Regions from separate parts of the Arthrobacter sp. NQ7 genome, predicted to be linked through region 2. Evidence: riboswitches for the same ligand, from Rfam matches in the RefSeq annotation. Region 2 holds a riboswitch; each other region holds the start of a gene.
The links. Region 2 has a riboswitch for S-adenosylmethionine ahead of PUN71_RS13170 (cobalamin-independent methionine synthase II family protein). Riboswitches for the same ligand answer to the same signal wherever they lie in the genome.
Positions count from the first base shown of each region.

Region 1: it holds a riboswitch for S-adenosylmethionine, as region 2 does, so the genes downstream of both, PUN71_RS16390 (DUF1737 domain-containing protein) here and PUN71_RS13170 (cobalamin-independent methionine synthase II family protein) in region 2, are expected to answer to the same signal.
Region 3: it holds a riboswitch for S-adenosylmethionine, as region 2 does, so the genes downstream of both, PUN71_RS03745 (aminotransferase class V-fold PLP-dependent enzyme) here and PUN71_RS13170 (cobalamin-independent methionine synthase II family protein) in region 2, are expected to answer to the same signal.
Region 4: it holds a riboswitch for S-adenosylmethionine, as region 2 does, so the genes downstream of both, metX (homoserine O-acetyltransferase MetX) here and PUN71_RS13170 (cobalamin-independent methionine synthase II family protein) in region 2, are expected to answer to the same signal.

Region 1 covers NZ_JARFXU020000017.1:24,153-31,846, reverse strand. The annotation lists gene PUN71_RS16410 (UDP-N-acetylglucosamine 1-carboxyvinyltransferase) at 1-1,067, shown strand, start outside; gene PUN71_RS16405 (glutamate--cysteine ligase 2) at 1,136-2,362, shown strand; gene PUN71_RS16400 (O-succinylhomoserine sulfhydrylase) at 2,522-3,730, opposite strand; gene PUN71_RS16395 (rhodanese-like domain-containing protein) at 3,731-4,141, opposite strand; gene PUN71_RS16390 (DUF1737 domain-containing protein) at 4,138-4,413, opposite strand; SAM riboswitch class IV at 4,427-4,542, opposite strand; gene opgC (OpgC domain-containing protein) at 4,690-7,185, shown strand; gene PUN71_RS16380 (hypothetical protein) at 7,307-7,561, opposite strand.
Region 2 covers NZ_JARFXU020000011.1:97,458-105,151, forward strand. The annotation lists gene PUN71_RS13145 (M14 family zinc carboxypeptidase) at 1-958, opposite strand, end outside; gene PUN71_RS13150 (choice-of-anchor G family protein) at 1,128-2,792, opposite strand; gene PUN71_RS13155 (hypothetical protein) at 2,789-3,286, opposite strand; gene PUN71_RS13160 (S24/S26 family peptidase) at 3,519-4,031, opposite strand; gene PUN71_RS13165 (SipW-dependent-type signal peptide-containing protein) at 4,151-4,858, opposite strand; SAM riboswitch class I at 5,116-5,220, shown strand; gene PUN71_RS13170 (cobalamin-independent methionine synthase II family protein) at 5,231-6,439, shown strand; gene PUN71_RS13175 (uracil-DNA glycosylase family protein) at 6,639-7,271, shown strand; gene PUN71_RS13180 (DUF3151 domain-containing protein) at 7,421-7,694, opposite strand, start outside.
Region 3 covers NZ_JARFXU020000002.1:197,796-205,489, forward strand. The annotation lists gene aroA (3-phosphoshikimate 1-carboxyvinyltransferase) at 1-560, shown strand, start outside; gene rsgA (ribosome small subunit-dependent GTPase A) at 544-1,659, shown strand; gene hisN (histidinol-phosphatase) at 1,704-2,516, shown strand; SAM riboswitch class IV at 2,669-2,782, shown strand; gene PUN71_RS03745 (aminotransferase class V-fold PLP-dependent enzyme) at 2,819-4,237, shown strand; gene PUN71_RS03750 (class I SAM-dependent methyltransferase) at 4,347-5,105, shown strand; gene PUN71_RS03755 (metal-dependent transcriptional regulator) at 5,152-5,865, shown strand; gene PUN71_RS03760 (fluoride efflux transporter FluC) at 5,873-6,277, shown strand; gene PUN71_RS03765 (fluoride efflux transporter FluC) at 6,274-6,672, shown strand; gene PUN71_RS03770 (hypothetical protein) at 6,741-7,109, shown strand; gene PUN71_RS03775 (S1C family serine protease) at 7,186-7,694, opposite strand, start outside.
Region 4 covers NZ_JARFXU020000033.1:24,712-32,405, forward strand. The annotation lists gene PUN71_RS21440 (CoA-acylating methylmalonate-semialdehyde dehydrogenase) at 1-148, opposite strand, end outside; gene mmsB (3-hydroxyisobutyrate dehydrogenase) at 204-1,124, opposite strand; gene PUN71_RS21450 (LysR family transcriptional regulator) at 1,265-2,170, shown strand; gene PUN71_RS21455 (zinc-binding dehydrogenase) at 2,199-3,335, opposite strand; gene PUN71_RS21460 (MFS transporter) at 3,340-4,722, opposite strand; gene metX (homoserine O-acetyltransferase MetX) at 4,924-6,039, opposite strand; SAM riboswitch class IV at 6,052-6,167, opposite strand; gene PUN71_RS21470 (bifunctional o-acetylhomoserine/o-acetylserine sulfhydrylase) at 6,336-7,652, opposite strand.

The sequences.
Region 1 (7,694 bases), on a different contig from region 2:
TGGACGCCATGGACGTGGACGCTGCACGGCGCACCCGCAGCGTCATCATGCTGCTGGGCCCCCTGCTGGACGAGTCGCGGGAGTACCGGCTGCCCTACGCCGGCGGCTGCGACCTTGGCACCCGCACCGTGGAACCGCACATGCAGGCGCTGCGTGAGTTCGGCCTTTCGGTGGAGGCCACTGCCGGTTTCTACACCGTGCAGGCACCGCCGGCCGACACCCGCGACCGCTCCTTCGTCCTCACCGAGCGCGGGGACACCGTCACCGAGAACGCCATCATGGCGGCAGCCCACCGGGCCGGGACCACCGTGATCCGGAACGCCAGCCCCAACTACATGGTGCAGGACCTCTGCTTCTACCTGCAGATGCTCGGCGTCACCATCGAGGGCGTGGGCACCACCACCCTGAAAATTACCGGCAAGCCGGAAATCGATGCCGAGATCGAGTACTTCCCGTCCGAGGACCCCATTGAGGCGATGAGCCTCATCACGGCCGGCATCGTCACCAACTCAGAGGTCACGGTGCGGCGCGTGCCCATCGAGTTCATGGAGATCGAACTGGCCACCCTGGGCCAGATGGGGCAGCAGCTCGAGGTTTCGGGCGAGTACATGGCCCGCAACGGCCGCACCCGTTTGGTGGACGTCACCACCAAGCCCTCCGACCTCCGCGCCCCCGAGGACAAGATCCATCCCATGCCGTTCCCCGGGCTGAACATCGACAACCTGCCGTTTTTCGCCGTCATTGCTGCCAACGCCCACGGCCAGACCATGATCCACGACTGGGTCTACGAGAACCGGGCGATCTACCTGACCGAGCTGAACCGGCTCGGCGCCCAGGTGCAGCTGCTGGATCCGCACCGGATCTACGTCAACGGGCCCACCAAGTGGCGCGCCGCCGAGGTGGGCTGCCCGCCGGCACTCCGGCCTGCCGCGTGCCTGCTGCTGGCCATGCTCGCGGCCCGCGGCGTTTCCGAACTGCGCAATATCTACGTGATCGAGCGCGGTTACGAGGACCTGGCGGAGCGGCTGAACACCATCGGCGCCAAGGTGGAGTACTTCCAGGACTGAGCATTCACGCTTCGTCATGAACGGCGGGCCACAGTTCCAATGACCCGCTGCTGCAGCAGAATGTTCGTATGCGTACATTCGGCGTAGAGGAAGAGCTGCTGATCGTTGATCCGGAGTCCGGAGAGCCGCTCGCCCTGGCGGATGCCCTCCTGGCCGGACACCACGTGGCGGCGGATGACCTCCCCCCGGATTCAACCGTCCACCACGCGGGAAACCAGGCGGATTACGACGACGAGATGGGCCTGAGTGCCGAGCTGAAGCTTGAGCAGATCGAGACCCAGACCCGGCCCTGCCGCGAGTACGGCAGCCTGCTGGAACAGATCCGCGCGGGCCGGGCGCTGGCGGACCAGGCTGCCAGGAAGCACGGGGCCCGGGTCGCGGCGCTCGCAACCTCGCCGGTGGCATCACCGAGCCACACCACCCCGGACCCGCGCTACGCCAGGATGCTGGAACGCTTCGGCCTTACCGCCCAGGAGCAGCTGACCTGCGGGTTCCACGTCCACACCTACATCGAGTCGCCGGAGGAAGGCGTGGCGGTCCTGGACCGGATCCGCGACAAGCTGGCAGTGCTGACGGCCTTGAGCGCCAACTCGCCGTTCTGGAACGGCGTGCCCACCGGATTCGAAAGCTACCGCACCCAGGCCTGGAACCGCTGGCCGACGGCCGGACCGGCGGGCATCTACGGAACCTATCCTGCCTATCGGCGGGTGGTCACCCGGCTGCTGGACACCGGCGTGATGCTCGATGAAGGCATGCTGTACTTCGACGCCCGGCTGTCCCGCAACCACCCCACGGTCGAGGTGCGGGTGGCGGACGTCTGCCTTCGTGCCGAGGACGCAGCCCTGATTGCGGTGCTGGTCCGGGCGCTGGTGGAATCCGCCAGCCGGGAGTGGCGCGAGGACGTTGATCCGGCACCCGTGCCCACGGTCCTGCTGCGGATGGCGTCGTGGCAGGCCAGCAGCGAAGGGCTCAGCGGCGAGCTGCTGGACTTCGGAAACTTCCGGCCCACGCCCGCTGCGGACGTGGTCCGGTCGCTGGTGGATTACCTGGCGCCGGTGCTGGAGGAACAAGGCGAGCTGGCCCTGGCCCGGCAGGGTGTGGAGGACATCATCGCCCGCGGGACAGGGTCAGCTGAACAGCGGCGTGCACGCGACAAGGCCCTCGCCGGGCCGCCGCCGGAGGACATGGGGTTCGGCGCCGTGGTCCGCCAGGCCGTCCACGTGACCATGCGCGGTTCGCTGGACCTGTCAGAGGTGGAGACAACACCCGAGCTGCTGAGGGTGCGCCAGGCCTGAGACGGCGGCCGCGCAACTGCGTTTCCCGCTGCGCAGATTCATCCCCGACGCGCCAATTCCTCTCCGCGGCCCCTATCCGGGCAGCGAAGAGGAATTCCCGCGTCGGATAGAAGGCTGCGCGTCGGGGAACGCCGGGCCATGAGCCCGCGAACCATGCGGCTAGATCTGCTTCAGTGCCTGTTCCAGATCGCGGATAAGGTCTTCCGGATCCTCCAGCCCCACGGACAGCCTGACCACGCCGTCGCTAAGCCCGATGGCCGCCCGCCCTTCAGGCCCCATGGCGCGGTGCGTCGTGGTGGCGGGGTGGGTGATCAGTGACTTGGCGTCGCCCAGGTTGTTGGAGATGTCGATGATGCGCAGCCCGTCCAGCAGCGCGAAAGCCGCTTCCTTCGCCGAGCGCCCCGCGGAAGGAGCCAGCTCCAGCGTGAGCACCGTGCCGCCGGCGCTCATCTGCTTCGCCGCCAGGGCATACTGCGGGTGCGACTTCAGCAGCGGGTACTTCACCCAGCTCACGGCGGGCTGTTCCTCCAGCCACTCCGCCAGCCGCAGGGCAGTGGCCGAGGAGTGGTTGACCCGCAGGCCCATGGTTTCCAGGCCCTTGGTCAGGACCCAGGCGTTGAACGCCGAAAGTGCGGGGCCGGTGTGGCGCATCAGCTGCTTGACGGGGCCGTCGATGAACTCCTTGGTGCCCAGGATGGCGCCGCCCATCACCCTGCCCTGCCCGTCGATGTGCTTGGTGCCGGAGTAGACGATGACGTCGGCACCGAGGTCGCCGCAGCGCTGGAGCAGGGGAGTGGCAAAGACGTTGTCCGCCACCACCGTTGCACCGGCCGCGTGCGCCAGTTCGCTGACGGCGGCGATGTCTACGATCTCCTGCATGGGGTTGGACGGGGATTCGAAGAAGACGGCGGTGGTGGGCGTGGAGAGCGCCTCCCGCCACTGGTCCAGGTCGGGTCCGTCCACGAAGACGGTCTCCACGCCCCACCGCGGCAGAATCTCGTTCAGGATCACGAAGCAGGAGCCGAACAGTGAGCGGGCGGCCACCACGCGGTCGCCGGCAGCCAGCAGGGCACCCAGGGCGGTGAACACCGCGGACATGCCCGACGCCGTCGCGAAGCATGCTTCGGTGCCTTCCAACAGCCTGAGCCGCTCCTGGAACGTGGCCACCGACGGGTTGCCGTAGCGCGAGTAGACAAAGCGCTCGTCCTCGCCGGTGAAGGCGCGTTCGGCTGCAGCGGCGGACTCGTAGACGAAGCCTGAATTCAGGAAGATGGCCTCGGACGTTTCCTGGAAGTTTGTGCGGTCAAGGCCGCCGCGGACGGCCTGCGTGTCGGGGTTCCAGCCGGGGGCGTCTTGGTTGAAGCTCACTTAGTTCTTTCCGAGGTTGGTGGGCAGGCCGCGGTTCTTCCAGCCATTGACGGTGCGTTCGCCGTAACGGTCCGGTTCGCCTTCGAAGCCTTCCAGCACGTTGTAGGACGTGAAGCCGGCCTGGGTGGCGGCGGTGGCGGCGGCAATGGAGCGCTGGCCGGAGCGGCACAGGAATACCAGCTCCGCGGCCGGGTCTTCCGGCGCCTGTTCCTTGAGGTCCTGGACGAAGCGCGGGTTGGGAATGCCGCCGGGGAAGGTCCACGGGATGAACAGGGGATCGTTGTCCGTGGCCTTGGTGTCCGGGATGCCGATGTGGGCCCATTCGCCCTCCGTGCGCACGTCCACCAGGATGGCGCCCTGCTCCAGCTTGGCCCAGGCTTCCTCGGGGGTCAGGTCTCCTGCGTAGCTCATGCGTGGCCCTCGCCGTCGAATTCGAGGTCCCCGCCGGCGTCGAGCTGGTCCACGGCGGTAGCCACGGCGGCGTCCGCGGAAGCGATGGCTGCCGGAAGGACGATCGCCTGCGCCACGATCACGCTGGTGCCGTTGAAGGTTGCCGCCGGGCTGCCGTGCAGCACGTAGCCTTCGGCCAGGGCGTTGGAGATCCGCTCACAGAATTCACGGTTGTCCGGGCCGCTGATGAGGCGGTAGGACAGTCTCTCGTCGGGGGCAGGTGCGTCAGACATGACGGATCTCCTTCTTTCACGCTTGCAGCTCGAGTCGGTCGATATGCCGAGTATTCACCTGAGGCACCCCGCCGCGAAAGGGAGGGTTGCCGACCGGCCAGTCAGGGCTTCACACCGGTACTCATTACTCCCCAAAAACGTAACACCTGCCGCGAAAACGCGCATCGCCGCCGTCGTCATGTTCCGTAATTCAGCAGCCACCCGAGGCGATAGGGTTCTTACCGTGGGGCGCCGCCCCGACGTCAGAGCAATGAGTGCCGGGGGGTTCTTGTCAGCATGCGGGGAAACACGTCGCACCACCACGCGGTCCGCCGCAGCCGTCCACGTTCCGTCGCCGCCGTGGTGGCCGGGCTCCTGATCAGCCTGCTGGCCCTGGTCGGCCCGGCCAGTGCCGCCCAGGCCAGTGCAGCCCAAGCAGGTGCCGCCCAGTCCGCAGCAGCCGCCCCGGACCCGGGAAAACCGTGGCTGGGCGCGGTGCTCGAATGGGGCGAGGACACCGCTGCCGGTTTCAGTGACCGGCTCGGTGCCGACCCCGCGGTTTTCGGCCACGACATCACCATGCCGTACCGCGAGGCGGAACGGAGCGATCTCGACGGATTCCTGCAGCAGGCGGCGGGCAGGGGCGCCCATGCGCTGCTCACCGTGAGGCCGTCGGTGCCGCTGGACCAGCTCGGTGCCCAGGAGGCCGAGGCCTTCGCGCAGCAGGTACGCGACCTGGCCTCCGGCTTCAAGGGGCAGCTGATGATCCGCTTTGCCCCCGACATGAACGCAAGCTGGGTGGCCTGGGGGCAGCAGCCGGCCACCTACCGCAAGGCCTTCCAGGCCGTGACGGCAGCTTTCAGGAAGTACGACGGCGGCCGGGTCACCATGGTGTGGGCCCCTTACCTGGGCAAGGACTACCCCTTTGACAGGAACCGGAGTGCCCCGCAGCCGGGAAGTGAAGGGTTTTCGCTCCTGGACACCAACGGTGATGGAACCTGGGATGGGCGCGACAGCGCCTACGCCCCCTACTATCCCGGGGATGACGCCGTGGACTGGGTGGGCCTGGCCGCCTACCATGACGACACCGCCGGCGGGACGGCCGTCAACACGGCTCCCCGAACCGATGAACTGAAGGACATGCTCACCGCGTCCGGCGGCGAGAACTTCTACGGCACCTACTCACAGCGGCACGGCAAGCCCTTCCTCCTCCAGACATCCGCCTTTTACAGCCCTGCAGCCGGAGGCGCGGCCGAGTCGGACATCAAGGCCGGCTGGTGGGACCAGGTGGTGGGGACTGCAACCTCCCCTGACTTCGCCACGACAGCGGCCGTCGTATGGGACGAACGGACCAGCACACGGGACACCGGGGTGGCAAGCATCAGCTGGCTGCTCACGGGGCGCCCGGAGATCGCCAAAGCAGCACTGGACAGGCTGAAGTCTTCCCCCATCGTCACCGGCCCGGTCACCGATGTGGCGTCCGGAAGCACCTACGTCCGTGCCAGCACCCTGTCCGGCGCGGCGGCCTGGAGTGTTGCTGCCGCCATGGCCATCCTCCTAATGGCTCTTTGGCAGATACCGCGACGGATCAGCGCGGCGACCGCCTGGAGCTACCAGGACCCCTCCAGCAGGGACTCGCGGGTTGACCTGCTGCGCGGCATGGCCATCGTCTTCGTGGTGGTCAACCACCTTGGCATGGCTTCGCTGTTCCAGCTGCTTACGCAGGAGGCCGTGGGTTTCGTCTCCGGTGCTGAGCTTTTTGTCCTGTTCTCCGGACTGGTGGTGGGCATGGTGTACGGGCCCAAAGCCAAGGAGGACTTCGGCCAGGTGGTGGACCTCACCTCGCGCCGCGCCGGAAAGCTCTACGTCACGGCACTGGCCGTCCTGGTCGGCGTCTTCCTGCTGTCCCTGCTTCCGTTCTTCAACACCGAAGCCCTGACCACCTTCGTGGACCAGGGAACCGGGGGCGCCGGGCACACAGGGGCGGGGCGCACGTACGACCTGTATGCCGGCATGTCCTCGCTGTTCCAGTTCCCCGTGCCCCCGCAGGTGCTGCCGGCCATCGTGCTGCTGCAGTTCGGGCCCTGGCAGTTCAACGTCATGGGCCTTTACGTGGTCCTGCTGCTTGTCAGTCCGCTGATCCTTGCCGCCTTGAACCGCGGCAAAGCCGCCTGGGTGCTGCTGGTGACACTTGCCGTGTACGCCGTGGGCAACGTGACCAGGTTCAGGATCCTGCCCTCGCAGTTCGAGGACTCATTCCCGTTGCTGGTGTGGCAGGTGCTGTTCGTTGTCGGGATGGTGGCCGGTTACCACCGGCGCAGCATCGTGGCCTGGCTGACCAGGCACATCTGGGTGGTGGTTGCCTGCACCGTGGCAGCCTTCGCGCTGGCCTTCCTGTCCTGGGGCAACCCGTACCTCTCCAACAACTACGACGTTCGCCTGGCGCTGATCCCGGATGCTGCGTACCGGGCCATGTATGACGCACTCTTCGGCCGGACCTACCTGGCCCCGGGCCGCCTGCTCAACGTCCTGGTCCTGGTGGTGGCCGCCTATGCCTTCCTCAGCGCGTACTGGAAGCCGGTGCAGCGGGCCCTGGGCTGGTTCCTGATCCCGCTGGGCCGGGCCACGCTCTACGTGTTCATCATGCACGTGGTGCTCATCGCCGTCGTGGCCAATATTCCGGCCCTGCAGCAGCAAAGCATCGCCCTGAACACGGCTGCCTATGCCGTGGTCCTGGGACTGCTCTGGGTGATGGTGCGCACCAGGTTCCTCTTCCGCATCATCCCCACCTGAGGCCGGTCTGCAGGACGTGGGTCCATGCCGTCAGGGCACAAAAAATGCTGTGGCACGCCTGTGCCACAGCATTTAATCGTGGTCCGGCTCCGCCGGAGTCCCTACGGATTTGGCCGGAGTATCAGGCCAGCCGCGGGTAGCTGCTCAGGATGTAATCGGCCGCCGCGGGACCCTTCATCCGGAGACCGTTGCGGCGCGGTGAAACCTTGTGCTTCATGGCTGCCCAGAAACTCGATTCCGTGCCGGGTGCCTGCTGGTTGATAAAGCACCAGCTGGTGTAGAGCCCGTAGAGCCGGTCGCGGTCCAGGCTGGAGCCTGAGACCTGGTCAAAGTGGGTGGCTTCCTGCAGGAAGATGTCGAACTGCGAATGTGCCATTGCGGCTTCCCTTCGCTCAGTGCTCGGTGCCACCGTTCGGCTACAGCAGCGTAATCCCGCCGACCTGCACGCGGACGGCGGTTCATAAACACCCTGCCGTCCACATGGACGGAACAGGGACGCTCTCACCGCG
Region 2 (7,694 bases):
TCTGCTTGATCAGGTAGCCGTTGCTGCGCTGCCCAAGGGCGTAACCGTCCAGGTAGTGGTCCGACATCCCGCGCATCTCGAAGAGGAGGGTGGCGATGCCGTACTCCACGGCAATGCCGTTGCGGCTGATGGTCTCGGCGCTGCCGCCCTGGTACTTGCCCAGATGGCCCCAGCCGGTGGAGTCGACGTTGTTGAAGACCACAGCGCCCAGCTGCTTGGATTTTTCGACGACGGCGGGGTCGGCGTTGGGTGTGGTGGGATACAGGATGGAGCCGGACACCAGCTTGCCGTCGCGTTCCGCACGGGTGACCTGGTGGTGCAGGTCGATCATGTAGTCGATCCGGTATTTGCGCATCACGTTGTTGTGCAGCGCCTGGGTTTCCGGCTGGACCTTGGCCACATGGTCGCGGTTCAGGTCCACGCCCTCCGCGTTGTAGCGGGTGAGGTGCCGGTCCCCCTTGGCGAGGTAGTCATCCAGCGAAAAGTTCACGTCCCCCATGGCGCCGTCCGCGTTGAGCATGGGCACCACCAGGATGTTCACACCTTTGAGGATGTCCGCGGATTTGCCGGTCCCCAGGTGCTTGATGAACTCCATCGCGCCCTCGGTGGTCAGCTGCTCGTTGCCGTGCTGCTGGGTCAGGTACAGGATGGTGGGCTTGGCCGGGTCCGAGATGTACTTGACCAGGTGGATGTCCCGGCCTTTGACGGTCTGGCCGATGACTTCGAGCTCCATGGCCGGCTGCCTGGCGTCCTGGTCCTTCAGGAAGGAAACCATCTGGTCGTAGGTGGCCAGCTTAGAGGTAGTGATCTGGCCGTTGTCGCCGTAGCTGGGCCCTTCCCCCACAGCGTGGGCCGGGGCGGCTGTGGCAACAACGGCCAGCGCCAAGGCTCCTGAAGCGGCAAGGGTCCTGAAAGTAGCCAAGGATTTCTTCACGTGCGGTACCTCTTTCGAGTGCATTGGGTGCGTCCAGCCGCCATGTCCCCCATTGCGGGCTGTGACAGAAAGCCAACCAAGGAAACTACTTTTGGTCAATTACATTGACAAAAATTGTTTACTTCTTATTTTCAGCGGCAGCAGGGCTAATAACGGTTAATAACGGAAGAAAGTTCCCGCGCGCCGGCGCAAATTACGAAGGCCGGTAACCAACCGGCCCAGCGGAAGAAGTGCCAAGCGAAAGACTCAGTAATTCCGGATCATTAATCAGGCCAATCCTTACAGCCGACACTTTGTATTCCCCTGCTTTGGCTGACACATCAGCGGGTTTTACCCCGGGCCAGGGCCGGTCAGGCTGAACGTTGACATGGATGGACACCAGGGCGCCCACTGAATCCAGAATGGCCCCGGCATCGGCGCGGGCGCCCGCAATGAGGGGTGCCAGTGCCGTGTCCAGATTGGACACCGCTGCGCTCAATGGCACCACAACGGAGGTGGTGACAGCTCCCAAAACCGCCCCCACGAGGTTGCTAAGCAACGGCGTAAGATCCAGCCCGACGGCGGTGATAGCGGGCTGCACTGTGCCCGCCCGGTATTGCCCCACGGTTCCGGCGATCTGGATATCGGTGCTCCCCAAGACAGTGCCAACCAGCGGAACTTCAACACTCGCCTTAACGGTCGCCGATACTGTCACAGCATCGACTGCGGTCCCAAGCCGCGTGGCGACCCGTGCAAGGAGCGATCGAACGTCTTCCTGCAACTGCGTGATGTCGGCCTGCGTCAGAACCACCGGAGTGTTCGGGGGCCGCCCCTTACTCAGCGCAGCCGCGCCGGGAAGCCTGGCCAGATCTATCGTCAGGCGGCCCGTGTCAAGGCTGAGCGTCACAGCGCCTTGGGTCTGCGGCTGTTCAAGCAGCGCACGGACCGGACTGAGATCTAGGCCTACGACGGCGGCGGTTGTTGTGGTCCTGACAAGGCCCAGAGATCCGAGCGCCTCCTGCACTCCGGTATTCAGTGCACTGATGAGGTTGCTCTGCAGATCCTGCAGCGTAGGCACGCCAACAAGCGCGGTGTTCGTTGCGTCCATGATCGTACCGGCGGCGGGGACATCCGCACCCAGGTCAAGGCTTGCCACCCCGTACTCCCTTGAGAAGCCTGGGGACGCGGCCAACGCAGGCCAGCCGTTGATCATGCCGCATGCCTGGACCGACGCGGAGGACGCCACGGCACCTACGTCGAGGGTTACGCCAGCCAGTGACGCGGGAACGATATTTCCCAGCGAGATTGCGGCCGCCTGCGGCGCGGTGGCAGCCCCGGCTGCAGTTCCACCCACGTCCACGGCCCCGGACTGGTCGGTGACGAGCCCGGCTGCAGCACGGGCTTGCCCGCTGTCCAGGGCCTGGGCCCACTGTGTGTAGGTGCCCAGGCCACCCACGGGGAGCCCCAGGCCCAGGCCCACCGTCACCGGATTAGTGCCAAGGGCCGTGACAGGCAGCTTACTGATGAAGGCGTCCGGAACGCCTGTCACCGGAGTAGCCGTGAGCGGCAGCGGTGACGCCGCACCGTCGGCGTTGGTAACGGTGAGACCCTCAACTCCGGCTATGGAATTCAGGTTCGTGCCCAGGACGCTCCCCGTGAGCTGGGTGGCCGATGCCTCGCCGCTGAAGAGCGTGTTGGTGGCACAGTCCCCCGGAGAGCCAACGCCTACGCTGCCGGTGGCCCACTCGTTGTCCACCCACGCCGCCGTGGTGACCGTGGCGGTCGCCACCAGGGAAACCGCAGCCGCCGCTGCTATCGCCAGGGAGGTGCGCGGATTCCTGGCCGCGCGGTGACGCAGGTTCCTGCGTGGGGCTGTCATGATGTTCTCCCGGTCCGGGCCCTGGTTCGGCGGCCGGCCGCCACGGCCGCCGCGCCCAGGAGCAGAAGGCCGCTGCCTGCCAGCAGTCCCTGGAGCACCGCTGCCCCTGTGTTCGCCAGCGGTACTGGCGGCCGCTTCGCCGGCGGGGTCACGGCGTCGTCATTGCCTGCAGCGGTGACTCCAATACCCAAGGTCAGTGATGTGTCCCGCGGATCCTGCGAACCCCCAGGCCGGGACAGGATGAAGCGGAGGTAGGGTGAAGTGCCGCCGCGCAGATCCCGCAAGGGAACCAGCACATCCTGCCGGTGTTCGGCCAGCGCCACCGGCGCTATGCGCGGTGTGGACCCGGTGGGACAGCGCAAATCCCCGCCCAGGCCGCTGCTCCCCTGCCACTGGACATCGCATTCGTCCACAGAAACCAGGTAAGTGTTTGTGCCGGCGATCCCGCCATCAGCAGTCAACTGCAGGGTCGACTGACCGCTGGGCTGGTCCACCGAAACGCCAATCTGCCAAGTGAAGGACTCCCCTGCTTGAAGCGCAGGAAGGGCCAATGGATACACCGACGAAGAAAGGGAAAGGAAACCTGCCGCTCCCGTCTCCGGAACCGGCACCAATGGTTCGTCAGCCACCGCTGCGACGGGCGCAGCGGTGGCCAGCAGAACTGCGATAACCCCCGCGGCTCTTGCGACGTGCCTGAAGCTGGGTCCCGCCATGTCAATTACGACCTTACTGTTGTGGTTTCGCCGGGGGTTCGTCGTCGACCTCCACCTGGCCAGTTGCACCATGCCGCGGCCAGTAGGCCCATGTCACCAGCATCGTCACAGCGAGCGTTGCTGCGCCCAGGAACTCCGGCCCCCGTGAAGCCATAACCCAGGCTCCTAAGCCGGGAACAGTGAACAGCACCTTCTGGGCCGTGGCCACCTCGTAGGGCAAAGGGTCATCCGACGTGTTGGCGTCGCCGCGAAGCCTTAGCGATGCGGTGGCCCCCTCCACACTGGGCGGGTCAACTGCCACCACGCGGTGGGTCACGAGGGCGGTCGCCGCTTCCCGGCGGACCGACACGACGTCGCCCGGGACGAGATCCTTGGCGGTGACCTGCACGGTCAGGGACAGCGCTCCGACCGGATAGAGCGGCTCCATCGATCCTGTGCGGAAAACGATGAAGGACGCCTTGAAGAAAAAGCCGAGGACCAGGCAGAGGATGCATGCCAGTCCCAGCAGGGCAACGAGGGAAAGCAAGACCTCCCTGAGCCCCCTGGCCGCGCCTCGAACAGCCGGCGGGACCCGGGTTCCGGAGGGCACGCCCGCCGCCCGGAACCCGGACTTAGGCATGGCCAATATCCGCCCCACCCGGGGTGCTACGGCAGGCCTACAGTGCTTGAGAACTTCCAGAGCGGGACGGTCTTCATCCCCTGCAGCGTTGCCGGGGCATCCGTGGGAAGGGTCAGGGCAAAGCACACATCCACCGCGGTGCCACTGTTCACGTTGTCACCCTTGGGCAAGTTGATATTTGTCGCTGCCCCGGGCACGGAAATGGTATTGAGATTTGAGCCTGCCGGCACGATGTTTCCGTTCTGTACTGAACTAAAGCCGGTGGCGTTGCATGAGGACCTGGGTACACCCTGCTTGGCCTCGTAGCGCAGGGCCGTGTAGAGCTGGGAGGAGTTGGTGACGCTGTCAATCGGAAGTAATTGAGCTGCCTCCGTCAAGCTGGCAACCAGGGCTTCGGAGCCCGCTACCGCCCGCAGCTGCATAGGCGCGTATACGGTGCTGCCGGGCACCAGATCGTCCGCGTTGACACTGAAGGTCAGCGCTCCACCGGGACGAAGCTCTTGATCACTCCACGCTTCGGTGCCGCCGGTGCCGCTCCAGGTGTTCTGCTGCATCTGGTACACCTTAGTGCCCGGGCCGCCGCCGTTTTCGCTCTGGCCGAAGACCCACTCGTTATCCGTCCACGCAGCCAGTGTGAAGGCCGCGCCGATCCCCAAGACAAGCCCGCCGGCAAGAATGGCGCGGACTTTATTAGCTTTTTGCGAGCGCGGCTTAGCGCTGGTTGATTCAACCATGCTTTCCCCCAAATTAGAATTAAACCCCGAACGGTAAGAACCGGGACACGGGTATGGGGGATTATCGGTATTTCCCCCAAAAGACCGATGTTTCTACACCATCATTACTTACTAATTAAAGTCAAGTCGGTGTATTAAATGTTATCAACGGCCGCTTTCCCGCGGTTGAATGGGGCGGACCCGCTGCCCCTGACGGCGCCGCGCCACATTCTGAAACCGATTTGCCCCGCCGCCTTGCTGTCGCTTTAGGTGGGAGTGAACCATCCGGAGCGGCCAAGAGACCTGGCTCAGTGACGCCGCAGCAACCACGGTCCGGCAGCACAGCCGCCGGCCGAAGGTGCTACTGCCAGGACCGATGGAAAGGAACCCAGCATGTCTTTGAACACCGATCACATCCGCGTAACCCACGCCGGCTCGTTGCCCCGGACGCCGGAGCTTATCGCGGCCAACGCCGCCAGGGAGGCCGAGGGAATTACCCCGGGGTTCCTGGAACTCCTCGAAGGTTCCGTGGTGGACGTGGTGCAGCGCCAGAAGGACCTGGGCATCGACATCCCAAATGACGGCGAGTACGGGCACACCATGTCCAGTTCCGTGGATTACGGTGCGTGGTGGAACTACTCCTTTGCGCGTCTGGGCGGCCTGGAGCCGACGAATGTGGACCGCTGGGCCGATGCGCAGGTGCACCGCTCTTCCCCCGGCAACATCGTCCTGACCTCCTTCCCGGACCGCCGGGACCGGCAGGCGTTCAACGAGGCCTACAACGACCCCTCCTCCGGCATCCTCACGCACCGCAAGAGCGTCGCCCAGCCCAAGATCACCGGGCCCCTGACCTACACCGGCCAGGACCTGGTGGCATCGGACGTCCGGAACCTGAAGACCGGACTGGCTGCGGCCGGGCTCTCGGACGGCTTCGTTGCGTCCCTCTCCCCCGGCTCCTGCGCGCGGCTGGCCAATGAGTACTACAAGACGGATGAGGAGCTCGTCTACGCCTGTGCCGATGCCATGCGGGAGGAATACAAGGCCATTATCGATGCCGGCCTCACGGTCCAGCTCGATGATCCGTCCCTGGCCGAAAGCTGGGACCAGATCAACCCCGAACCGTCCCTGGAGGACTACCTGAAGTTCATCCAGCTGCGCGTTGAGGCCACCAACTGGGCGCTGCGCGACCTCCCGCAGGAACAGATCCGCCTGCATGTCTGTTGGGGTTCCTGGCACGGCCCGCACACCACGGACATCCCCCTTGCCGACATCATCGGGTCAGTGCTGCAGGTCAACGCCGGCGCATACTCCTTCGAAGCAGCCAACGTCCGCCACGAACACGAATGGCGGGTATGGGAGGACACCAGGCTCCCCGAGGGCAAGGCGATCATCCCCGGCGTCGTTTCGCACGCCACCAACGTGGTGGAACACCCTGACCTGGTGGCAGACCGCATTGTCCGCTTTGCCGACATCGTGGGCCGCGAGAACGTCGTCGCCTCCACCGACTGCGGCCTGGGCGGCCGCGTCCACCCGCAGATCGCCTTCGCCAAACTGGAGGCCCTGGGCGAGGGCGCACGCCGCGCCACCAAACATCTCTGGTAGCACTGAAGCCCGAAACGCCGGCTGTGCCTTCCATCACCGGAAGGCACGGCCGGCGTTTCGCTTCCCGCGGCTTGCTAAACTGGACAAGGCCGGCCAGGAGCCGGCCCACCCCAACCAACCGCCACCGACATGACGCGCGCCCGCGTGCCCGTTTCGGTGACGGCAGCAATGCCAATCCCCGCAGGAGAACCAGCCCTTCATGACAGCCCTGGCCCCCGAAACATTCCACGAACAGCTCATGAGCCGCCGCTACGAACCCAGCGTGGCCGCCGTCAACGAACTGTGCGACTCCCTGCGGGAAGCCAAGCCCGGAACCACGGTTCCCTACGTGGACCCCATGCACGACGTGGAGGAATGCCGCATCATCAGCCTTTTCTCCAACATCGGCGAGGCGGACAAGTCCGGGTTCATCACGGCAGGGGACCAGGACGCCGCCACCCGTATGCTCGGCATCCAGTGGAAGCTGGGCCTGCGCCCCGAGTTCGTCATGCCGTGGAACATGCACCCCTGGCATGTCCCGGGTGAAGTCAACGGCAAGTTCACTCCCGACCAGATCCAGGCCGGCCTGAAGCCCCTGCTGAAGTTCCTGGCCCTGGTGCCCCGCGCCTCGGTCATCGTGGCGCACGGCACCGAAGCCAACCGCCTGGCGAACCTCCTGCTGAAGACCGAAGTGCCCCTGCTGTGGCGCCGCGGCCTGAAGACCTACAAAGTCCGGTCCCTGAGCGGCCGCGCCTTCGCCGGCTCCCCGGCGCGCCAGGAGGAATACCTCGAGGACATGCGCGCCGCCTACGCCGATGCCATGGCGCGCACGGGCATCGCCAACAAGGGCTAGCCACGTTTCGACGGACTTCATAGCCAGGACGACGGCGGCCGGTCCCCTTTCATGTGAAAGGTGACCGGCCGCCGTCGTCCATCTGGAGGGGCCTCCGCCGCCGGGGGTTCCCTGGCTGAGCGAGTCGACGCCAGGGAGGCGGTGGGGATCTAGGAGCCTTCGATGGCCGCCTTGGCTTTGGGGTCGGAGTCATTGAGGAACTTCTCGATCCGCTCCGGCTCGTCAGCTTCGCCGATGGCCGATGAGGCCCGGCCCAGGGAGTAGAGGGCACGCAGGAAGCCGCGGTTCGGCTCGTGCTCCCAGGGAATGGGACCAACGCCGCGCCAGCCGTTGCGGCGCAGCGCGTCCAGTCCGCGGTGGTAGCCCACCCGGGCGTAGGCGTAGGAGTCGATGGTGCGGCCCTCGGTCCACGCTTCCTCGGCC
Region 3 (7,694 bases), on a different contig from region 2:
CCACGCGGGGCACGGTCCGGATCCCGAACTGGCCCACGGAAACCCAGCAGGTGGGCGACCTGTGGCGCAATATCCTGGCAAGCATGGGTGCCACGGTCACCCTGGAAGACGGCCTCCTCACCGTCACCGGCGGCCCGCAGGTCAAGGGGGGCGACTTCGCGGACACCAGCGAACTGGCCCCCACGGTGGCGGCGCTCTGTGCCCTGGCCACCGGCCCATCCCGGCTTACCGGGATCGCACACCTCCGCGGCCACGAAACGGACCGGCTTGCCGCTCTCGTGGCGGAAATCAACCGGCTCGGCGGTGACGCCGAGGAGACCGACGACGGACTGGTGATCCGCCCCGCACGGCTGCACGCCGGCGTCGTCCACAGCTATGCCGACCACCGCATGGCCACCGCGGGGGCAATCCTGGGACTGGCCGTGGAAGGCGTCCAGGTGGAGGACATCGCCACCACCGCCAAGACCATGCCCGATTTCCCGGAACTGTGGGCAGGCATGCTGGCGCAGCAGGCGTCCGAAGCCGGACCGGAAGGGCGCGGCAGTGGCGCGGAGAACTGATTCCTGGGACGAATCAGACGTTCGGATCCGCCCGAACAAGAAAGGCTCCCGGCCCCGCACCAAGGACCGGCCCAGCCATGACGACGCCGTCACCGGACGGATCATCACGGTGGACCGCGGCCGCTACACGGCGGTGGTGGACGAGGACTCGGAGAACGAGCGGGTCGTTGTCGCGGCCCGCGCCCGCGAGCTTCGCCGCTCACCGGTGGTTGCCGGTGATTTTGTTTCCCTGGTGGGTGACGTGTCCGGTGCCCCGGATACGCTGGCCCGCCTGGTGAAGATCCAGGACCGGCACACGCTCCTGCGCCGCAGCGCGGATGATACCGACCCCGTCGAGCGCGCGGTCGTGGCCAACGCCGACCAACTGGTGATTGTTGTGGCAGCCGCCAATCCGGAACCCCGCACTGGCTTCATCGACCGTGCCCTGGTGGCCGCCTACGACGCCGGGATCGAGCCGATCCTGCTGGTCACCAAGGCCGACGTCAAGGACCCCGCGGACCTGCTGTCCAACTACACCCACCTGGACTTCCCGGTGATCATCAGCCGGACGGCGGACGCCCGGGCCTCGGGAATCGATGCCCGCTCCGACGACGGCCTTTCGGCCCGGCTGGACAGCGCGGCGGTGGCTGCCCTCCGGGCCCACCTGGACGGCAAGGTCACCGTGATGCTCGGACACTCGGGCGTGGGCAAGTCCACCATGGTCAACGCCCTGACCGGCGCCGAGCGGGCCACCGGCGGAGTCAACGCCGTGACCGGGCGGGGCCGGCACACGTCGTCGTCCGCCCTGGCCCTGCGCCTGGCAGACGCACCGCCCGGCAGCTGGATCATCGACACCCCCGGCATCCGCTCCTTCGGCCTGGCCCACGTGGACCCTGACCGGATCCTGCGGTCCTTCCCGGACCTCTCCCCCGGCATCGACAACTGCGAGCGCGGCTGCAAGCACACGGCGACCGCCGTGAACTGCGGCCTCGATGACTGGGTGGGCGGCGGACACGCCGGCCCCACGGGACCGGCCAGGCTGGCGTCCCTGCGGCGGCTGCTCGGTACCGACCCGCGGATGGAAGCGCAGGAAACCAAGGAGCTTGGCAGCGTCAACTGACGCGTTCTCCCGGCGGAAGCGCCCGCAGACGGTAGTTTGGAACCATGATCCAACCCGCTTCGAGCTACAACGATGACCTGCGCCTGGCCCATGTCCTGGCCGACTCCGTGGACGACCAGACCATGAGCCGCTTCAAGGCCCTGGACCTCCACGTTGAGACCAAGCCGGACCTGACGCCGGTCACCGACGCCGACAAGGCCGCCGAGGAAGCCATCCGCGGCCAGCTCTCCCGCTCCCGGCCCCGCGATGCCGTCCTGGGTGAGGAATTCGGCAGCACCGGCCACGGCTCGCGGCGCTGGATCATCGATCCCATTGACGGGACCAAAAACTTTGTCCGCGGCGTTCCGGTGTGGGCCACGCTGATCGCCCTGGTGGACGAGGGCGAGCCCGTGGTGGGCGTGGTCAGCGCCCCTGCCCTGGGCAAGCGCTGGTGGGCCGCGAAGGGCATGGGCGCCTACATGGGCCGGTCGCTGGCTGCCGCGACCAGGCTTCGGGTCTCCAACGTGTCCAGCCTCTCAGACGCGTCCCTCTCCTACTCCAGCCTCACGGGATGGAAGGAACGCGGAAACCTGGATGAATTCCTCGGCCTCACCGAGGACGTCTGGCGGACCAGGGCCTACGGTGACTTCTGGTCCTACTGCATGGTGGCCGAGGGCTCGGTGGACATCGCCTGCGAACCGGAGCTGAACCTCTACGACATGGCGGCCCTGGTGCCCATTGTGGTGGAGGCCGGCGGCCGCTTCACCTCCCTGGAAGGCGAGGACGGGCCGTTTGGCGGGAACGCGCTGGCCACCAACTCGATCCTGCACTCAGAGGTGCTGCACCGGCTCAATCCGTACCTCGACGACCTGCTGTAACGGCCGCCGATCCCCTTCTTCCGCGAATTTTACGACGCCGGGCGCCTCCCCAAAGGGGCGTCCGGCGTCGTTTATTCGATGGCGCGTAACAAAACCCTTAACAATTGCCGCGGCTTCAGTCCTGGCCGCCCGATGTCCTACGCTTTTATGCAGGTCACGAGTGCCAGCGCAAAACCCCGGTTTGCTGGCCGGCAACCCTCCATTCGCGGTGGGGTGCCCCGGGTGACGACCAGGCCGGTCCGGAGCGGATACGGCAAGCGCGGATTCCTAACGCCGGAGTCCTGTAGTCAAGTGAGGTCTCTGTGACAACTGCCACCGTCTCCCCCCAGCACGCCATTGCCGACGCTGCCGTCCCCGATGCACGCCACGCCGCCGCCGGCAGGCCCCTCGCTGCCGTTACCGGCGCCGAGATCCAGGCGCCCCTGATTGCCGGCGGCCACGTCCGCTACGCGAACCTCGACTACGGCGCGTCAGCACCGGCCCTGTCGGTGGTGTCGGCCTACCTGAACGAAATCCTGCCCTACTACGCGAGCGTCCACCGCGGGGCCGGGTACGCCTCCCAAATCAGCACCTCGGTGTACGAGAACGCCCGCAGCATCGTCCGCGACTTTGTGGGCGGCCGGCCGGATGACTCGGTCATCTTCACCCGCAACACCACCGACTCGCTGAACCTGCTGGCCGGTTGCCTGCCCCTGCACGATGGCCGCCCGGCCGGCGATGTCCTCTACCTGGACATCGAGCACCATGCCAATCTCCTGCCATGGCAGGGCGTCCCGCACCGCAGCATCGTGGCCGCGGACACCATCGCCGGCACCCTGGACGCCGTGCGCGCCGAACTGGAGCAGGGGGGGGTGAGCCTGCTGGCCGTCACGGGCGCATCCAACGTCACGGGCGAGATCCTGCCCATCCGGGCCCTGGCCGCACTGGCCCACCAGCATGGCGCCCGGATCGTGGTGGACGCGGCACAGCTCGCACCGCACCGCCGGGTGGACATCACTGCCGACGACGTCGACTACCTCGCGTTTTCCGGGCACAAGCTGTACGCGCCCTTCGGTGCAGGCGTCCTGGTGGGACGGCCCGACTGGCTGGACGCCGGCGTCCCGCACCTTGCCGGTGGCGGTGCCGTCAAGGAAGCACGGCTCGACGGCGTCAGCTGGGCCACCGGGCCGGCCCGCCATGAGGGGGGCTCGCCGAACGTCCTCGGTGCCGCCACCCTGGCCCGCGCCACGCAGGTGATCGCGGGTCTGGACCAGGACCGCTGGCACGCCCACGAATCCGCCATCCGCTCATTCCTTGTTGAGGGCCTGCAGCGCATCGACGGCGTGACCGTCCACCAGATCTTCAAGGACACCAACCCGGAAACGGACACTATCGGCGTGGTCAACTTCTCCGTCGAGGGCTACGACGCGGGACTGGTGGCCGCCTACCTCTCCGCGGAGCACGGCGTGGGCCTGCGCGACGGACGTTTCTGCGCCCACCCCCTGCTCAAGCGCCTGGGGCTGCCGTCCGGTTCCCTGCGGGCAAGCTTTGGTGTCGGTTCCCGGCTGGAGGACGCCGCGCGCCTCCTCGCAGGCATCCAGGCACTGCGGACCAACGGCCTGGGATGGGACTACGTTGTGGACGCTGGCCGGTGGGTACCCGCCAACGACACCCGCACCTACCCCCACTGGGCACCCAACACCCCCGGCACCGCAGGCGCGGCGCCCTGCATCGACGACTAAGCCGGCGGCGGCCCCGAACCGCCGCCGGCCGCTGCCACCAACCCTTCCGGCACTGCAGATACGGTAAATTCTTAAGGTACCGCAGGGCGTTGACTGAAGGAGGCCGCACGTGGTTCGGGGTGGCCCCAGGCTTGATCACGGGCGGCGCCGGGAGCTTGGACAAAGTTTCCAGGACGGCGGCAGGCACTACCAGCGCGTCCGGCCCGGCTATCCGCAGGAGTCAGCCCGGTGGCTGGTACCCGCCGGGGCGCATGATGCCCTGGACGTCGGCGCCGGAACCGGAAAGTTCACTGCCCTGCTGCTGGACATGGGACTGGACGTCGCCGCCGTCGACCCCTCGGCGGACATGCTTGCCCAACTCGAGGAACACTATCCGGCCGCCACCGCCGCGCCGGGGACTGCCGAGGCGACCGGCCTGCCGGACGCCTCCTTCGACGTCGTCACCGTTGCCCAGGCGTGGCACTGGTGCGACCCCCTGGCAGCAAGCACGGAACTGGCCCGCGTGCTTCGGCCGCACGGGACCCTGGGCCTGGTCTGGAACCAGCTGGACACCTCCGTCCCCTGGGTGCACCGGCTCTCCCGGATCATGCATGCCGGTGATGTGTACCGGCCAGGCCACAAGCCCGTGGTGGGCCCGGAATTCCGCGGGCTCGAGGGGCATGTCACCCACTGGCAGGACAGGGTGACCACCGCCGACCTGATGGAGCTCACCAAATCGCGCAGCTACTACCTGCGGACCGGTGAGGCGACGCGTGCCAAGGTCCTGGCCAACCTCGATTGGTATCTGCATGACCACCTCGCCTACCGCGACGGCCAGCAACTCGATCTTCCGTACCTCACCCTCGCCTGGCGGGCTGTCAAGGCATGACGGCGGCCTCCCATGCCCGGTGCGTCGAGCCGGTAGGCTTGAACGCGTGAAGACCAGCGCGCCCTCCTCCTCGATCGAGGACTACGTCAAGGTCATCTATTCCTTCACGGAATGGCAGGACAAGCCCATCACTTCCTCCCAGCTTGCACAGCGGCTGGGGGTGGCCAATTCCTCGGTGTCCGAGATGGTCCGCAAGCTCAAGGACCAGGGCCTGGTGGACCACAAGCCCTACAGCGCCGTCACCCTGACCGAGGCCGGCCTGCGGCTGGCCCTGGCCATGGTCCGGCGCCACCGGCTGATCGAGACCTACCTGGTCCAGCGTCTCGGTTACAGCTGGGATGAAGTCCACGATGAAGCCGAACAGCTGGAGCACGCCGTGTCGGACACGTTCATCGAACGCGTCGCGGCCAAACTCGGGAACCCCCGCCGGGACCCGCACGGCGACCCCATTCCCACAGCAGACGGCCAAGTGCTGATGCCCGACGCGCACCTCCTCGCCGGGCTGGACCAGGGGCACACGGGCAGGATCACCCGGATCAGCGACGACAACCCCGAACTCCTGCGGTACCTCGCCGCCCAGGAAATCGACCTGGATGCCGAGGTAGAGGTGCTGGGCAGGAAGCCGTTCGGCGGCGCGCTGGTGGTGCGGATCAGCGGTCCGGACGGCCCGCGGGAGTACGACCTGGCGGATGAGATAGCCGCCGCGCTGTGGGTCTCCACCGATACCCCCCATCCCGGCTGCCTCCTGGACGGCAGCTGACGTGGCGATGCCCGAAGGCCGCGCCTGGCTCGCTGTGGCTGCCGGCGGGCTGATTGGCACCGAACTGAGGTACGGGCTGGGCCTGGCCTTTCCGGACCTGCCCGGGTCGGTTCCCTGGGCAACGCTCGGCATCAACGTCAGCGGCAGCTTTGCCCTGGCCGCGTTGACCACCATGTGGATGGCCCGCCCGCACACCGCATTCTGGCTGCGCGCCGGGATCGGTCCGGGCCTGCTGGGCTCGTTCACCACCTTTTCCGCCGTCATCCTCGCCTCCGACCAGCTGGTGCGCGCCGGCGCCCACCCGGTGTGGACGGCCTACCTCGGTCTGTCCCTCGTCCTGGGTCTTGCCGCCGCCGGCGCGGGGTGGCGGCTCGGCAGGCTCATCTCCCGGAACCGGGACGGCCAGCCATGACCGCTGCTGCCCTGGTAGGAGTCTTTGGCGTGGCGGGTGCGCTCCTGCGGTTTGGGATCGACAGCTGGTTCGCCCATCACAGCAGCATCCGCAGCGTCCGCACCGGCAGCCACGGGCGCCTGCACTGGCCCTGGGCCACCCTGGTGGTCAATGTCGTGGGCTGCTTCATCATCGGCCTGGCCCATGGGGTGACCGGCCGGCTGGGGCTGGGAACTGAGTGGCAGCTGGGACTGGCCAGTGGCCTGGCAGGCGGACTCACCACGTTCAGCTCCTGGACTACTGCCACGGTCCGGCTGCTCAGCGAGGCGCGCTTCGGTTCCGCGGCGTTGAACGTGGGGGCCAACCTCGCCCTCGGTTTTGCCGCCGCCGCAGCCGGCATCGCCCTGGTTGGCTGACTCTCCAGCTGATTGGTCCCCGCCGGCTGCGGCGGCAGAAGCTGTCCACTCCCGTATGGTGGACTGTGATGATCAGCCGACGTGACGCAGCAATAGCCCTTGATGTTCCGCTTGAGATGGCACAGCGCCACGGCCTGCCCAAATGGATGGCGGAGGAGGACCTGCGCGCCATCCTGGACAATCCCCCGCCCTGGCTGGTGCAGTCACGCGCCAACCGCACGGGCAAACGCCCGGTCTGGGTGCACCTGGAGTGCGCCGTCTGCGGCTATGAGGAGGCGGCACGTCCCAAGAAGTGGTGGCCGGACTTCACCTATGTGGTCTGTGACCATCACGCACCGTCCGAGGTTCCCGCCGTCCGTCCCGGTTGGGTCCGGAGCGAGTACGACGGCGTGGGGACGCGTTTCACAGGCATCGCGGACGTGGAAGCGCCCCGCTAGGCGCGTACCCGGGTGATGGCACGCCAGGCCCTGCACGCCGGGCGTGACCGCCCGGCCTTGCGGCCGTCGTCGCGCGTTAAGCCGGACCGGTGGGCGTCATTTCCTCCGGAACGGCGGCCAGGTGCAGTTCCGCGCCGTCGCGCAGCACGGCCACATCGAGGGGCCGGCCGATGGCGTCGGCGAAGAGGAGCCGCTGCAGGCTTTCGGCGTTGCTGACGGGGCGGCCGCCGGCAGTGACGATGATGTCCCCCGCGGACAGCCCCGCCTTGCCGGCAGGTGATCCCGGCAGCACCTCCACGACCCGCAGCCCTTGCTTTTGGCCCGTGCGGATCACCGCGCTGGGCCCAAGCTGGATGGGAGTGCTCACCAGGCCCAGATAGGCCCGCCGCACCCTGCCGTCCGTCAGCAGGGCCGAGATGATCCTGCGGGTGGTGGCATTGATCGGGATGGCCAGGCCCAGGCCGGCGCCCGCCACCGCCGTGTTGATGCCCACAATCCTTGAATGGGTGTCTGCCAGCGCTCCGCCGGAGTTTCCGGGGTTGAGCGCGGCATCGGTCTGGATGACATCCTCGATGACCCGCCTGT
Region 4 (7,694 bases), on a different contig from region 2:
GCGCTGCCGCGATGGCTTCCTCCGTCCGCGCCGCCGAGGCCAGTGCCACCTGTTTTTCCTGTTCACCGGTGGCGGGGTTGAAGACGGGGCCGAAGCGGTCGGCGTCGCCGACGCGGGTGCCATTGATGTAGTGCGGGATGGTTTCCAAGGGAGTCTCTTTTCGTGGGGTGGCTTGCGCGGGCTGCTGGGCGGACGCCGTATGCCTACTGTGCTGACGGGGTCTGCGTGGCGGGCTCCAGCGAGCAGTCCACGAGTTTGATGATCATGGAGCAGTCCTTGCCCGCGTCGCCGGCGTCGATGAGCCGCTGGAAGAGCTGCTGGACGTGCCGGCCGATCTCCAGGGGCGTGCCGGTGTCTTCGGCGGCGCTGATGGCAAGCCCGATGTCCTTGTTCGCCAGCTCCGTGGTGAAGGTGGGCGCGAAGTCGTTGTTGGAGGCGGCGGTGGGAACCACCCCGGGCACCGGGTACCAGGTCCGCAGGGCCCACGAGTCGCCGGAGGAGACCGAGGCGATATTCCAGAAGACCTGCTTGTCCAGGCCCAGCCGGTCCGCCAGCACCGCGCCCTCGGCGGTGGAGGCAAGGTTGATAAAGAGCATCAGGTTGTTGCAGATCTTTGCCGCCTGCCCGGTGGTGGGGCCACCGGTGGGGATGATGTTCGCTGCCATGGGACCGATGTACCCGGCCGCTTCCTCCACGGCACCCTTTTCACCGCCCACCATGAAAGTCAGGGTTCCGGCCTCCGCGCCGCTCATTCCGCCCGAGACCGGGGCGTCCACGAAGCGGAAGCCGGCGGCAGCAGCGGCGTCGTGCAGTTCCTGGGCGGAGGCGACGTCGATGGTGGACGAGTCGACGAGCAGGGTGCGGGTGTCCGCGTGCTTCAGCACACCGTCCTCCCCGAGGTAAACGGCGCGGGCGTGTTCGCCCTTCGGGAGCATGGTGAACACAACATCGGCACCCTGGACGGCATCGGCGATGCCGGCCGCACGGGTAACCCCGCGTGCATCCGCGGCTGCCAGCGCGGCGGGATTGAGGTCGAAGCCGCGCACCTCATGGCCGGCGTCCACCAGGTTCGCGGACATGTGGCCCCCCATGTTGCCCAGGCCGATCCAACCAATAACTGCCATGTGTAAGCTCCTTTGCTTCCCTTCCGGCGCGTCGGCCGGAGTGTCTGTGTCCACCATCACACCACTGCTAAGGTGCAATCAAGGGGAAAAATCACAGACGCTCTGTGCATTGATGCACATTACTCAATGGAAGGCCCAGCGTGGACTCGAGACGCCTGCCAAGCCCGGACGACCTGCTCATCCTGTTGACCGTCGCCCGCCTCGGCCGCTTCAACGCAGTGGCGGAAACCCTGGGAACCACCCACACCACCATTTCCCGCCGCATCCTTGCGCTGGACAGGCAACTGGGTGGCCGCACCCTGGAGCGCAGCCCGCACGGCTGGGAGCTGACCCAGCTTGGTGCGGCGGCGGTGGAGGCGGCGGAGTCCATTGAGGCCACGCTGGGCTCGCTGTCCGGCCTGATCAGCCAGGACCAGGGCGCGCTCTCCGGCCTGGTCCGCGTGGCCACCACTGACGGCGTGGGGGCCGTCTTCGTCACCCCGTCACTGGTGCGCCTCCAGCAGCAGCACCCGCTGCTGAACATCGAGATGCTAAGTGCAACCCGGAAAGTCAGCCAGAACCGGTCCGGCGTGGACCTGGAGGTCGTCGTCGGCAGGGCGGACGTGACCACAGAGCAGACCATTTTCCTCAGCAACTACTACCTGCGCCTCTACGCCAGCCCCGGTTACGCCGCCAGCCACGGCCTGCCCGAAACGCTCGACGACGTGGGGCAGCATGCATTTGTGTCGTACGTTGAGTCGGCGCTGCAGGTGGAGGAGCTTGGGCCGCGCTGGTCAGCGCAGCTTCCGGCGCCCCGGACAAGCTTCCAGGCCACGAGCGTGTTCGCCCAGGTGGAAGCCGTGCGGCAGGGCGCCGGCATTGGGCTGCTGCCGAACTTCCTGGCGGCAGACGCGGACGTCGTCCCGGTCCTGCCGGCCGTCTTTGAACGCCAGCTCCCCATCTGGGCTGTCGCCCGGCCGGAGTCGCTGCGGTCGGCACGGGTGCAGGCGGTGATCTCTGCCCTGAAGGACGAAGTCAGGGACCGCTCCGCACTGCTGTCCGGCTGAGCCCGGCCGGGACGCCGGCGTGGGTGCCTCAGGCCCGGAAGAGCCGCCGGACCACGTGACCCGAGGCCAGGGCGTCCAGCCCTTCATTGATCTCGCTGAGCGGCCGCGTGTCGGAGTGCAGCAGCTCAACCGGCAGCTTTCCCTCCCGCCAGTAGCCGAGGTACGCGGGGATATCGCGCGCCGGCACGGCGTCACCCATGTAGGAGCCGAGCAGCCGTTTGCCTGCACCGGCGAACTGCAGCGCCGGCACGGTCAGCTGGGCGGACGGATGCGGCAGGCCCACGGAGACCACCGCGCCGCCCCTGGTGACCAGCTCCAGGCAGGACGCGATGACACCGGCCGAGCCCACCGCTTCGATGGCAACGTCGACGCCGTCGCCGGCTGCTTCGTCAATCAGCCGCCCCGCGTCCTCCGGCGTCCCCACCGCGGTGGCCCCGGCGTCGCGGGCCAGCTGATGCTTCCCCTGGTTGGGATCGATGGCGATCACGCTGGCGGCCCCGGCCAGGCGGGCCGCCATCACGGCGGACAGGCCCACCGCTCCCAGGCCGAACACTGCCACGGACTGGCCGGGGCCGACTCCGGCGGTGTTGAACACCGCTCCCATTCCGGTGAGCACGGCGCAACCAAACATCGCCGCCACAGTGTCCGGAACGTCGTCGTCAATCACCACCACTGATTCGCGCGCAACCACCGCGTAATCAGCGAACGCGGAAACGCCCAGGTGGTGATTGATCCGCTCCCCCGCCGGCGTCCGCAACAGTGCCGGGCCATGGAGCAGGTCTCCGGATCCATTCACCTCAGCTGCCCGGTGGCACAGGGCGGGCCTGCCGGACAGGCAGGCCCGGCACTGGCCGCAGCTGGGGACGAAGACCAGCACCACATGGTCGCCCACGGACACGTCGGAGACGCCGTCGCCCACGGACACCACCCGGCCCACCGCTTCATGGCCCAAAGCCATGGGAAGCGGCCGGACGCGTGAACCGTCCACCACGGAAAGGTCCGAATGGCACAGGCTCGAGTAGGTGACGGAAACTCCCAGCTCACCGGCCCGCGGCTCCGGCTGCTCCAGCTCCTGCACCACCAGCGGCCGGGACTCGGCGTAGCTCTGTTTTCCCTCGGCCCCGGGCGGGGCGGGAACGGTGGAGTAGAGGACGGCGGCCTTCATGGGCCTACTTCTTGCTGGCAGCGAGCAGGTCTGCCGTGCCCTTGGCGTCGGCGGCATCAACGTCGTGCAGCGAGATGCCCCGGGTTTCCTTCAGGAAGAAGACCGCGACGGCGGTGATGGCGCAGGCGATGAGGAGGTAGACCGCCACGGGGACGGAGGACTTGTAGGTGCCCAGGAGCGAGGCGGCGATGATCGGGGCGAGGGAACCGGCCACGATCGACGTGACCTGGTAACCCAGGGAGACGCCGGAGTAGCGCATCCTGGTGGGGAACATTTCGGCCATGATGGCGGGCTGCCCGGCGTACATGAAGGCGTGGAACACCAGGCCGATCATGATGGCGGCCAGGATGATGGCGTCGTTCTTCGTGTCCATCATGGGGAAGGCGAAGAAGCCCCACGTTGCACCCATAATGGCGCCGGCCATGTAGACGGGCTTGCGGCCGAAGCGGTCCGACAGCTTGCCAACCATGGGCACGACGGCGAAGTGGACGGCGTGGGCAAGGAGCAGCAGCAGCAGGATGCGCGTGGTATCGGCCTGCACCACGGTCTTCAGGTAGGTGATGGAGAACGTCACCACGAGGTAGTAGAGGATGTTCTCCGCGAAACGCAGGCCCATGGCGGTGAACACGCCGCGCGGGTAGCGCCGGAACACCTCGGCCACGCCGTAGCCCTTGTGGCCGGCGTCCACCTCCTTGCGGGCTTCCAGGAAGATGGGGGCATCGTTGACCTTGGTGCGGATGTAGTAGCCGATCAGGACGATCACGGCGGACAGCCAGAACGCCACGCGCCAGCCCCAGCCCAGGAAGGCGTCCTGGGTCAGGGTGGAAGACAGGATGAACAGCACGGCCGTGGCCAGCAGGTTGCCCAGCGGCACCGCGGACTGCGGCCAGCTGGCCCAGAAGCCGCGGGACTTGCTGGGGCTGTGTTCGGCGACGAGGAGGACGGCGCCGCCCCATTCCCCGCCGACGGCGAAGCCCTGGGCGAAGCGGAGGAAGACCAGCAGCGCCGGAGCCCAGTACCCGATCTGCTGGAACGTGGGCAGGCAGCCCATGAGGAACGTGGACACGCCCACCAGGATGATGCTCAGCTGCAGCAGCTTCTTGCGGCCGAACTTGTCACCGAAGTGGCCAAAGACGATGCCGCCGATGGGCCGGGCCACGAAGCCGACGGCGTAGGTGAGGAAGGCGGCGATGATGCCGTCCAGTTCGGTGCCGGCATTGGGGAAGAAGGCCTTTCCAAAGACCAGCGTGGCAGCTGACGCATAGAGGAAGAACTCGTACCACTCCACGACCGTGCCGGCCATGGACGCGGTGACCACTTTCTTGAGGCCGGAGGCCTTGATGTCAGTTTCCTCTGTGCGCCTTGCGGCGGAGTTTTCCGTACTCATGTGAACTCCTTCGGCGTCGTCGTCGACACCACGGGGACCAAATCGGTGGCAGCCGGGTGTGATGCACACCACGAAAGCCGGATTCGATGAGTATGGTCTGCACTGAGTGCAACCTCAACGCCGAATAGTGCAGAGGGCATCTGCAGGAATGCACATCCGCCCTGACCCGGGACCCGCAGGAGTGGGGATGCGCCTTGCCTTCTAGACCAGGAAGCTGCTCCGCAACTGGTGCCCCAGCTGGCCGATTTCGGTGAGGAAACCGTCATGTCCGATAGGCGCCTGGATAACGTGGACGTCCACGTCCCCGGGCAACGCCTGGGCGAGTTCCCGGGATTGCGACGGGAAATACAGCCGGTCGGAGTCAACGGCTGCCACGAAGAACCGCGCAGTGGACCTGGCGAGGGTCTCTGCCAGTGTTCCCCTGCCGCGGCAAACGTCGTGGCTCATCAGCGCCTCAGTCAGGGCGATGTAGCTGTTGGCGTCGAAGCGCTTCACGAGCTTGTTGCCCTGGTGGTCCAGGTAGCTTTCAACCTGGTAGCGGCCGCGGGCCGCGAGCACGTCCCCCTGGAGGGGCGACTCCGGCGCCTGGGGCGCCCGGCCGAAGCGGCCCTCAAGTTCCGCCGCCGAGCGGTAGGTGATGTGGGCGATGCGCCGGGCGAGCGCCAGCCCGTCCTCCGGGCAGGGGCCGCCGTAGTAATCGCCGCCGTTGAAGTGCGGATCCTGCCTGATGGCCAGGGTCTGGGCCTGTGCAAAGGCGATCTGTTCCGCTGTGCTGGCGGCGCCGACGGAAATGACGGCGCAGCGCTGCACCCTCTCCGGGTAGGTGACGGCCCATTCCAGCGCGCGGGCGCCGCCCATGGATCCGCCCAGGACCGCGAACCAGCTCTTGACGCCCAGCTGGTCCGCCAGCCTGGCTTCCGCGACGGTGCTGTCGCGGAGTGTGACGAGGGGAAAACGGGAACCCCACGGGGCTCCATCCGGGGCCGGCGAGGACGGCCCTGTGGACCCGTAGCAGCCGCCTACGATGTTGACCGATACGACGAAGAACCGGTCGGTGTCCACGGGGGCACCCGGCCCGGCAAGCTGTTCCCACCAGCCCTCTTCGTCGGTGTCGCCGCGGGTCACGTGCGTGCTGCCGGTCAGGGCGTGCTCGATCAGGATGGCGTTGCTGCCGTCGGCGTTCAGCGTGCCCCAGGTTTCGTAGGCCAGCGTAACGTCGGGAAGGTATCCCCCGGCTTCAAGCTCCAGTCCGCCAATGGAGGCGTAACGGACAATTCCGTGCTCAGGGGCGGTGGTACGGGTGACGGTAACCGTCATGGCAAGACCTCTTCTACGCGCTTGCCTGCCGTCGTCTGACCGGCAGGCCAGGTCCTCACCCGGGGCACCCCACCGCGGAAGGAGGGTTGCCGGCCAGCAAGCCGGGGCTGTCACTGGCACTCATGACCTGGTACGAGTGTACGAAACACCCCCCGCACCAGGCCAAGAGTATGACCGGTTGTGACTTCCCCGCTTGCCGCCGCCGGAGCGTTCGGGCGGCGGTTGCATGCGCTCCCGACGCCCTGGGCTCCGTGCCCCGTGCGGCCGGCTGCCTGCTGCCTGCGGCCGGCTGCCTGCTAAGCGTCCTTGGCGGCGCGGAACCCCGCTTCCAGGTCCGCCAGGATGTCATCGATGTGTTCCAGTCCGACGGACAGCCGCACCAGCCCCGGGTTCACCCCGGCCACCGCCTGCTGTTCCGGGGAAAGCTGGCTGTGGGTGGTCGACGCCGGGTGGATGACCAGGGAGCGGACGTCGCCGATGTTGGCCACATGGGAGTGCAGCTCAAGGGCGTCGACGAAGCGCTTGCCCGCCTCCGCGCCGCCGGCCAGGTTGAAGGCGACGACGGCGCCCGTCCCCTTGGGCCCGTACTTGCGGCCACGCTCATACCAGGGGCTGGACGGCAGCCCCGCGTAGGCGACCGATTCGACGTCGTCCCTGGCCTCCAGCCAGCGCGCCACTTCCGTGGCGTTGGCGACATGCCGTTCCACCCGCAGGCTCAACGTCTCAAGTCCTTGGGAAATGAGGAATGCGTTGAACGGCGATACCGCCGAGCCCAGGTCCCGCAGCAGCTGGACGCGGGCCTTGAGGATGTAGGACAGGTTGGCGCCCAGGGCGCCGCCTGCTCCGAGGTCGCGGCCGTAGACAAGACCGTTGTAGGTGGGGTCCGGGGTGTTGAAGCCGGGGAACAGTTCGGGGTCCTCGCTGAAATCGAATTTTCCGGAATCGACGATGACGCCGGCGATGGCCGAGCCGTGTCCACCCAAGTACTTGGTGGCCGAGTGGATCACGATATCCGCCCCCCACTCCAGCGGGCGGATCAGGTACGGGGTGGAGAGGGTGTTGTCCACGATCAAGGGGACGCCTGCCTCGTGGGCGACCCTGGAAATGCCCTCGATGTCCAGGACGTCCTGGCGCGGGTTGGACACCACTTCGCCGAAGAAGAGCTTGGTATTCGGCTGGACGGCGTCGCGCCACTGGTCCAGGTTGTCCGGATCGGCTACGAACGTGACGGAGATGCCGAACTTCTTCAGCGTGTGGGCAAAGAGGTTGTAGGTTCCGCCGTAGAGGCTTGGGCTGGCCACGATGTGGTCGCCGGCCTCGGCGATGTTCAGCACGGCGAACGTTTCGGCAGCCTGCCCGGAGCTGAGCAGCAGCGCAGCCAGGCCGCCCTCCAGGCTGGCGATGCGCTGCTCCACGGCGTCCTGGGTGGGATTGCCGATCCGTGTGTAAATGGGGGCGAGCTCAGCCAGGGCGAAACGGTTGGCGGCGCTTTCGGCCGAGGGGAACACGAAGGACGTGGTTTGGTAGATCGGCAGGGCACGGGCTCCCGTGGCGCTGTCAACCTCCTGCCCTGCATGGATCTGGCGGGTTTCGAAGGACCATCCGTTGGACACTGCAAATCTCCTTTGACATGGGCCCGGCATGCTTCGGAGCAG